Regions from separate parts of the Telluria sp. ZB2R32 genome, predicted to be linked through region 1. Evidence: predicted binding sites of a transcription regulator. Region 1 holds the regulator's gene; the other holds the start of a gene.
The links. Region 1 encodes FNR, which switches genes on or off when oxygen is low (the NO sensors DNR and NnrR bind a similar motif). Its sites were predicted from a motif close to TTGATNNNNATCAA; they were not measured.
Positions count from the first base shown of each region.

Region 2: a site for FNR is predicted at 3,511-3,524, ahead of AC56LG_RS17655 (universal stress protein). Genes of this name have one in related genera too.

Region 1 covers NZ_JCASIG010000006.1:312,372-317,091, reverse strand. Annotated here, with positions in the region: gene AC56LG_RS19005 (DUF885 domain-containing protein) at 1-1,066, shown strand, start outside; gene AC56LG_RS19000 (VOC family protein) at 1,239-1,667, shown strand; gene fnr (fumarate/nitrate reduction transcriptional regulator Fnr) at 1,709-2,476, opposite strand; gene AC56LG_RS18990 (cytochrome ubiquinol oxidase subunit I) at 2,629-4,092, shown strand; gene cydB (cytochrome d ubiquinol oxidase subunit II) at 4,094-4,720, shown strand, end outside.
Region 2 covers NZ_JCASIG010000005.1:575,636-580,355, reverse strand. Annotated here, with positions in the region: partial or broken gene rbbA (ribosome-associated ATPase/putative transporter RbbA) at 1-1,921, shown strand, start outside; gene AC56LG_RS17665 (ABC transporter permease) at 1,924-3,048, shown strand; gene AC56LG_RS17660 (hypothetical protein) at 3,056-3,448, opposite strand; gene AC56LG_RS17655 (universal stress protein) at 3,567-4,052, shown strand; gene AC56LG_RS17650 (Hsp20/alpha crystallin family protein) at 4,184-4,630, shown strand; gene AC56LG_RS17645 (zinc-dependent alcohol dehydrogenase family protein) at 4,673-4,720, shown strand, end outside.

The DNA.
Region 1 (4,720 bases):
CGCCACGCGCATCGTCGACGAAAAAATCCGCCCGGCCTACCTGCGCGTGCAGGGCTTCATGGCCGGACTGCATCCGCAAACGAACGACACGGCGGGCATTGCGCGGCTGCCGGGCGGGCTCAAGGCGTACGAGCGCGCCATCGCCAACTTCACCAGCACTACCCTGAGCGCCGACGAAATCCACGCGATCGGCCTGCGCGAAGTGGCGCGCCTGGAAGCCGAGATGGACAAGCACCTGCGCGCACTCGGCTTCACCGAGGGGAATATCGAAACGCGCATGAAGGCGCTCGACGCCACCTTCCAGCCGCAGGGCGACACCGATCCGCGGCCGGCGATCCTGGCGCAGTACAAGGAGATGGTGAAGGACGCCCAGGCACGCAGCGCGTCGCTGTTCAACCTGAAGCCGCGCGCGCCGGTCGACGTGCTGCGCGAGCCGCCGCTGACGGAAGCCTCGGCCGCGGCCCACTACAGCCTGCCGGCGCCGGACGGCAGCCGTCCCGGCGTGTTCTGGGTCCCGCTGCGCGGACCGAAGTTCGACATGATCCGCATGCGCAGCCTGTCCTACCACGAGGCGGTGCCGGGCCACCACTTCCAGCTGGCGATCCAGCAGGAGCTGGCCGGCATCCCGAAATACCGCAGCCAGCGTATCTTCAGCGGCGGCAGCGCCCACAGCGAAGGCTGGGCGCTGTACACCGAACGCCTGGCGGTGGAGCAGGGCTGGTATGCGGGCGACGTGCCGGGTCTGCTGGGCGCGCTCGGCTCGGAACTGTTCCGCGCGCGCCGCCTCGTCGTCGACACCGGCCTGCACACCAAGGGCTGGACGCGCCAGCAGGCGGTCGACTACGGCATCAACGTCGAGGAAGTCGACCGCTACGTGGTCTGGCCCGGCCAGGCCACCGCCTACATGATCGGCATGCTGCGCATCGTCGAATTGCGCGAGAAGGCGAAGGCCGCGCTGGGACCGAAGTTCTCGCTGCCGGCCTTCCACGACATGGTGCTGGGCGCCGGGTCGGTGCCGCTCGACGTGCTGGGGCAGCTGGTCGACGGCTGGATTGCGAAGCAGTAGGGCGGGCATGCCCGCCGTACGCGCAGGTGCGTGGGCATGACCTTTCTTATATCTGCCGCGGGGTCGCACACGCCGTAAGGCGGGCATGCCCGCCCTACGTGCGCAACCGTTATCGCCGATGGCATACGTGGCATAATCGCCTGACCGACGAGGTGTCATCCGAGGAGCACACATGCAAACCCAGGAACTCCACCGCGGCCGCCTGATCGACCACATCCAGCTGGTCGTCGCCGACCTGCCTGCCTCGCGCACGTTCTACAGCGCCGTCTTCGCCGTCCTGCAAGTGCCGCTCGGCGGGCAGGGCGACGACTATTTCTGGTACGACGAACTGTTCGTTTCCAGCGCTTCCAGCGACGCCGCCCAGGGCCGGCTGACCGGGCGCCATCACCTGGCCTTCCAGGCGCGCGACCGCGCCGGCGTCGATGCTTTTTACAAGGCGGCGTTGCAGGCCGGCGGCCGCGACAACGGCGCGCCGGGCGAGCGCGCCTATCACCCCGGCTATTACGGCGCGTTCGTTCTCGACCCGGACGGCAACAACATCGAAGCCGTCCATCATGGCGAGGCAACCCGCAGCGCGCCTTCGGTGACCGTCACGTTTTGAGCGTCACGTCGTGAGGCGTCCCGGAACCGGGACGCACCGTCTCAGTTCATCGGGCTGCAGGTCTCGGTGCCGGCCGCCATCGCTTTCAGCCGGGCAGGTTGGAGCAGTTTTACCTCGCGCTTGTCGACCGCGATCCAGCCCTGCTTCTTGAATCGCGACAACAGCCGGCTGACGCTCTCGATGGTCAGGCCAAGGTAATTGCCGATGTCTTCGCGCGACATGCGCAACCCGAACTCGGTGGCCGAATAGGCGCGCGCCGCATAGCGCGCCGACAGGTTCACCAAAAAGACCGCGAAGCGCTGCTCGGCGCGCATATTGCCCAGTAATAACATCACGTTCTGCTCGCGCGTGATTTCCTGGCTCATGATTCGGTGGAAATGGCGCAACAGCGTCGGCACCTGGCCGAACAGTTCTTCCAGGCGCGCGAACGGGATCTCGCAGACCTCGCTGTCCTCGAGCGCCACCGCGTCGCAATGGTGGCGGTCGCCGCTGATCGCATCCATGCCGAGCAGTTCGCCGGCCATCTGGAAGCCGGTGATCTGCTGCTCGCCGGCCGCATTGATCTGGTAGGTCTTGAAGTGACCGTAGCGCACGGCGTAGAGGCTGCGAAACGCCTCGCCCATCGCGTACAGGCGCTCGTCGCGGGCAATGCGGCGGCGCGCGCCGATGATCTGGTCGAGGCGGTTCATGTCGGTGTCGTCGAGCCCCATCGGCAGGCACAACTGGTGCATGCTGCAGGCGCCGCAGCTGGCCTTGATGACGCCGAGATTGATCGGCGCGCCGGCGGGGAGGGAGGTGCCTTGGCTCATCGTTGCAAGGGAAAGGAGGGGAAGGTGGGTTACGCGCGATTATAGACCGGACTGTCGCGCAATCCCATCTTTTCGCGATCGGGGCAAATGCCAATTGTGCGCGCCCCGGCCCATGCTAGATTCTGGACACCCACAGCGAATGAGGAGCACCCATGTTTGGCCTATCGGCACTGGACCTGGCACGCGTGCAGTTCGCGTTCACGATGTCGTTTCACATTCTGTTCCCGGCGGTGACCATCGGCCTGGCCAGTTACCTGGCCGTGCTCGAGTTTTCCTGGCTGCGCACCAAGCGCCAGGTGTATGTCGACCTGTACCACTTCTGGCTGAAGATCTTCGCCGTCATGTTCGGCATGGGCGTGGTCTCGGGCATCGTGATGGCCTACCAGATCGGCACCAACTGGAGCTACATGTCCGAATTCGCCGGTTCCATCATGGGACCGGTGCTGGCCTACGAGGTGCTGACCGCCTTTTTCCTGGAAGCGGGCTTCCTTGGGGTGATGCTGTTCGGCTGGACCCGGGTCGGCCCCGGTCTGCATTTCATGGCTACCTGCATGGTCGCGGTCGGCACGCTGATTTCCGCGACCTGGATCCTGGCCGCCAACAGCTGGATGCAGACGCCGCAGGGTTACGCCATCGAGGGCGGGCGCATGGTGCCGGCCGACTGGCTGGCGATCGTCTTCAATCCCTCGTTCCCGTACCGGCTGCTGCACATGGTGGCGGCGGCCTACCTGTGCACGGCGCTGATCGTCGGCGCGGTCGGCGCCTGGCAGCTGTTGCGCCGTACGGACAACCCGGCGGTGCGCAAGATGCTGTCGATGGCGATGTGGATGATCCTGCTGGTCGCGCCGATCCAGGCCGTGATCGGCGATTTTCACGGCCTCAATACCGCCGAGCACCAGCCGGCCAAGCTGGCGGCGATGGAAGGGCACTGGCAGAACGAGCCGGGCGAGGCGATCCCGCTGCTGCTGTTCGGCATACCGGACATGGAGGCGGAAAAAACCCGTTTCGCCGTCGGTATCCCGCACCTGGGCAGCCTGATCCTGACCCACTCCTGGACCGGGCAGATCCCCGGCCTGAAGGAATTCGCGCGCGAAGACCGGCCCAATTCGCTGATCGTGTTCTGGAGCTTCCGCCTGATGGTCGGCCTGGGCCTGTTGATGATCGCGCTCGGCGCCTGGGGCTTCCTGCTGCGCAAGCGCGGGCGCATCTTCACCTACCGCCCCTTCCTGCATGCCGCCCTGTGGATGGGGCCGGCGGGCCTGGTCGCCATCCTGGCCGGCTGGACCACGACCGAGGTCGGGCGCCAGCCCTGGGTGGTGTACGGCGTGCTGCGTACGGCCGACGCCGTCTCGCCGCACGGCGCCGGGCCGCTGGCGCTCACGCTCGCGCTCTTCGTCGTCTCCTACTTCTTCGTGTTCGGCGCCGGCACGCTGTACGTGCTGCGCATGATGAAGAAGGGGCCGCAAGCTTTCGAGCTGCACCGCGCCACCGAGGGCGGGCCGGGTGAAGGGCGCACGCCGATGCGGCCGCTGTCGGCGGCCGACGTGGGAAATGACGACGACGATACGAGCGGCCACGGCGGCGCCGGCATGACACTCGACCCGAAAGGACCATGAGATGGGCATCGATACTTCGGTCATCTGGGCCGTTATCATTTATTTTTCGGTCTTCATGTACGTGGTGCTGGACGGCTTCGACCTCGGCATCGGCATGCTGTTCCCGTTCGTCAAGCAGAAGCGCGACCGCGACACCATGATGAATACCGTGGCGCCGGTCTGGGACGGCAACGAAACCTGGCTGGTGCTGGGCGGGGAGGGGTTGCTGCTGGCCTTCCCGGTGGCCTATTCGATCATCCTGACCGGGCTGTATTTACCACTGATCTTCATGCTGGTCGGCCTGGTGTTTCGCGGCGTCGCCTTCGAATTCCGCTTCAAGGCCAAGGATCACCGGCGCCACCTGTGGGACAAGGCCTTTATCGGCGGCTCGGTGGTGGCCTCGTTCTTCCAGGGCGTCTCGCTCGGCGCTTTCCTCGACGGTATCGCGGTGTCGGGACGCAGCTATGCCGGCGGCGCGCTCGACTGGATCGCGCCGTTCCCGCTGCTGGCCGGCGTCGGCGTCATGATCGCCTACACGCTCCTGGGCAGCACCTGGCTGATCATGAAGACCGAGGGCGACCTGCACAACCGCATGGTGCAGGTGGCGCGGCCGTTCGCGGTCATGCTATTAGCCAGCATCGTCATCATC
Region 2 (4,720 bases), on a different contig from region 1:
CGAGGCGCGCGGCCTGTCGCGCGCTTTTGGCGACTTCGTCGCGGTGTAGGACGTCAGCTTTCGCATCGAACGCGGCGAGATCTTCGGCTTCATCGGTTCCAACGGCTGCGGCAAGACCACCACCATGAAAATGCTCACCGGCCTGCTGGCGCCCAGCAGCGGCGAGGCGCGCCTGTTCGGCCAGGCGCAGGCGCACCACGATCCGGCGGCGCGGCGCCGGGTCGGCTACATGTCGCAGGGCTTTTCCCTGTACGGGGAACTCACGGTGCGCCAGAACCTCCTGCTGCATGCGCGCCTGTTCGACCTGCCCGAGGCGCAGGCGGCCGCGCGCTGCGCGGCGCTGGCGCAACGCTTCGGCCTGGCCCCGATCCTTGACGCCGTCCCTGGCCGCCTGCCGCTCGGCATGCGCCAGCGCCTCTCGCTGGCGGTGGCGCTGGTGCACGGGCCCGAACTGCTGATCCTCGACGAGCCCACCTCCGGCGTCGACCCGGTCGCGCGCGACGGCTTCTGGAAACAGATGCTGCAACTGGCGCGCCGGGAAGGCGTCACGATCTTCATCTCGACCCACTTCATGAACGAAGCCGAGCGCTGCGACCGCGTGGCGCTGATGCATGCGGGCCGGGTGCTGGCCAGCGGCAGCCCGCAGGCGTTGTGCGCACAGCGGAGGGCGGCCAGCCTCGAGGACGCCTTCATCGGCTACCTGCGCGAGGCCGGCGCGCAAGGAGGGGCGGAGGGTGTCGCCGTCCATGCGCCAGGCTGGCCGCGCGCCGCCGGGACGGCCGGGCGGGCCGGGCGCGCCGCCTGGCTGATGCGCGCCGCCGCCTGCTGCTGGCGCGAGACGCTGGAATTGCTGCGCGACCCGATGCGCGCGGCGCTGGGGATGTTCGGTTCGCTGCTGCTGATGATCGTCATCGGCTACGGGATCGGCATAGACGTCGAAGACCTGCGCTACGCCGTGCTCGACCGCGACCAGACCGCGCTCAGCCGCGACTATGCGGCCGGCCTGGCGGGCTCGCGCTATTTCCTCGAACGGGCGCCGCTGTCCGGCTACGAGGAGCTCGACCGGCGCATGCGCGCAGGCGAACTGGCGCTGGCGATCGAGATCCCGCCCGGCTTCGCGCGCACAGTCGAGGCCGGGCGGCACGCCGAGATCGGCGCCTGGATCGACGGCGCCAATCCGATACGGGCGGAGACCGTCGGCGGCTACGTCGAAGGCCTGCACCGGCACTGGCTCGACAGCCGCCTGGCGCCCGCGGAAGCTGCGCGGGAGCGAGTGACGGTAGCGATCGAGACGCGCTTTCGCTACAACCCCGACGTGCGCAGCCTGCCGGCAATGGTGCCGGCCATCATCGCCATTCTCCTGCTGAACCTGCCTGCGATGCAGGCTGCGCTGGCGGTGGTGCGCGAAAAGGAACTCGGCTCGATCGTCAACCTGTACGTGACGCCCCTGCGCCGCAGCGAATTCTTGCTCGGCAAGCAGGCGCCGTATATCGCGCTGTCGATGGCCAACGCGGTGCTGATGAGCGTCGCCGCCGTGGTCCTGATGGACGTGCCGCTGCGCGGCAGCGTCGCGGCGCTGCTGGCGGCGGCCTTCCTGTACTGCATCTGCTCGACCGGGATCGGCCTGCTTGCCTCGAGTTTTACGCGCAGCCAGATCGGGGCCATCTTCTTCACCATGATCGGCACCATGCTGCCGGCGATCCAGTTCGCCGGGCTGATCCACCCGGTGACGGCGCTGCAGGGGGCGGGGCGGGCGATCGGCGAAGCCTATCCGGCCTCGCATATGCTGACGGTCGCGCGCGGCGTGTTCAGCAAGGCGCTCGGCTTTGCCGACCTGGCGCCGGACTTCCTCGCATTGCTGGCGGCCGTGCCGGTCATCCTGGGCCTGGCGATCGCGGCCCTGCCGCGCCAGGAGCGCTAGCCATGCCGACGGTTTCGCTGCGCAAGGTCTGGCGCCTCGGCATCAAGGAACTCTGGAGCCTGGTGCGCGACCCGGTGATGCTGGTGCTGATCGTGTACACCTTCACCGCCGGCGTGTATGTCGCGGCCACGGCCCAGCCCGATACGCTGAGCCGGGCCGCGCTGGCGATCGTCGACGAAGACGCCTCGCCGCTGTCGCTGCGCATCCGCGCCGCTTTCGCGCCGCCCCAGTTCATGCCGCCGGAATCGATATCGCTGGACACCGTCGACGCCATGCTGGACCGGGGCCGCGCCACCTTCGTGCTGGTGATCCCGGCCGGGTTCCAGCGCCGCGTGCTCGCCGGCCGCGACGCCACGCTGCAGCTGAACGTGGACGCCACGCGCATGAGCCAGGCTTTTACCGGGAGCGGCTACATCCGCGCGATCGCGCTGGGCGAGGTGGCCGCCTTCCTCGGGCCCGGCCGCGCGCCGGCGCCGCCGGTCGCCCTGGTGCTGCGCGCGCGCTTCAACCCGGCGCTCGCGCCGGCCTGGTTCGGCGGGCTGATGGAGATCGTCAACAACATCACCATGCTGTCGGTGATCTTGACCGGGGCGGCCCTGATCCGCGAACGCGAGCACGGCACCGTCGAACACCTGCTGGTAATGCCGGTCTCGGTGCCGGAGATCATGCTGGCCAAGCTGTGGCCGATGGCGGCGGTAGTGCTGCTGGCCGCGCTGGTGGCATTGCTGGGGATCTTGCGCGCGCTGCTGGGCGTGGGCGTGCAGGGCGCGCTGATGCTGTTCGTGGCCGGCGCCCTGGCTCACCTGTTCGCGACCTGCTCGCTGGGGATCCTGATGGCTACCGCCGCGCGCAGCATGCCGCAATTCGGGCTGCTGGTGATCCTGGCATTGCTGCCGCTGGAGATGCTGTCCGGCGCGAACACGCCGCGCGAAAGCATTCCCCCCGTCCTGCGCCAGCTGATGCTGCTGGCGCCGACCACCCATTTCGTCGAGCTGAGCCAGGCCGTCCTGTTCCGCGGCGCCGGGATCGACGCCGTCTGGCGCCCGCTGCTGGCCTTGCTGGCCATCGGCCTGGCCCTGTTCGGGATGGCGCTGGCGCGCTTCGCCAGGGCGATGCGTGGCGGCTGAACGCGGCTCAGTGTGCTGCCGGCGCGGCCGTGCGGACCGGCGTTGCGGGTGACGGCGGGGCGCCCGGCTGGCCCAGCAGCGCAGCCAGGGCGTGCGCGACCTGGCGTCCCAACGCCAGGTCGCCGCGTTCGACTTGCGCGGCGGTACGGTGCAGCGCGCACAGGATGGTGGCGTGCTCGGCAAGGCGTGGATGCAGGCAGGCCTCGCCGCGCAGCTCGAGCAATGCCTCCTCGTGGCGAAACGCGGCTTCCACCGCGGCGACGGCGTCGGGAAAGCGCCGTGCGAATTCGGCGTCCGGGCTGGCGCGTAGTGCGCCGATGCGATCGAGCAACTGTCTGCGGCGGTGACGCAGCGCCGCGCAGGCGGCCTCGGGTGGCATATCGATATGACGAAACTTCATGGCGCATCTCGGTGGTGCTGTCATAAAATGAGGCAGTGTCCGCGCCAGGGACCGGGAATCGTTTGATGCACATCAAAAATCGCCCGGCTTTGCGCAGCGGGCAGAAAAGGGGGCGCTCATGTTCATTGAAAAAATCCTCGTTGCAACCGACGGCTCGGACCTCGCCGTGCGCGCCGCACAGGTCGCTGCGCTGCTGGCCGCCAGCGGCGCGCGCCGCCTGCTTGCTTTCTCGGTCGCGCAGCCGCGCATGTCGCTGGCGGCCGATGCCATCGGCACCTGCGACGCCGGCGCCGAGTTGCGCCGCGCCCTCGCTGCCGCGCGTGCCCATGTCGACACCGTGGCCAGGCTGGCGCAGCAGGCAGGCCTGTCCTGCGAGACGCTCACCCGGATCTCCAGTTCGCCCGGACGCGAGATCGTGCGCGTGGCCCAGGAGCATCGCTGCGACCTGATCGTCATGGGGGCGCACGGCCCGGCCGATGCCAACCCGCTGCTGACCGGCAGCGTGGCCCAGCACGTGCTAGGGTGGTCGACGGTTCCCGTGCTGGTCCTGCGCGATCCCGGCGAGGCCGCCCCGCCCGAGTTTGCCGAGACCGTTGCGCCCTGAGGGACGTTTCGGGCGTCAAGCGGCGCGCCTTGATCCACGTCATATTCCGACCCATCGTCGATCCTACGATGAACAAGCATCGGCCACAAAACAGGGCCGCATCGCCGTTCCCGTTCAACCTGGAGGACACCATGGCCAGCAACCTGACCCGTTACGATCCCATCCGCGAGATCATGCGCTTCGATCCGTTCAGCAGCGTCGAGGACTTCCTGCGCGGGTTTCCGATGGCTTCCGCCGTGCGCAGCACCGATGCCGCGCGCGCCATCCGCGTCGATGTCACCGAGACCGAGCAGGCCTACACCGTCAAGGCCGACATGCCGGGGCTCCGGAAGGAAGACATCAAGATCTCGATTGACGGCAATCGCGTCTCGATCAACGCGACCATGCAGGAGGAAAAGCAAGAAAACGCCGGCGGCACCCTGTACAGCGAGCGCGTGAGCGGCGCGCAATACCGCAGCTTCAGCCTGCCGCAGGACGTCGACGACACGAAGACCGAGGCCAAATACCAGGATGGCGTGCTGCACCTCACCTTGCCGAAAAAGGCGGGCACGGCGCACAAGCAGATCACCGTGCAGTAAGACAGGCGGCTGCCCGGAGAGGGAGCCATGACCGCTGCGTCGATGAGGGCGATGCTGCTCGACGCCCCGGGGCAGCCCTTGCGGCCGGTG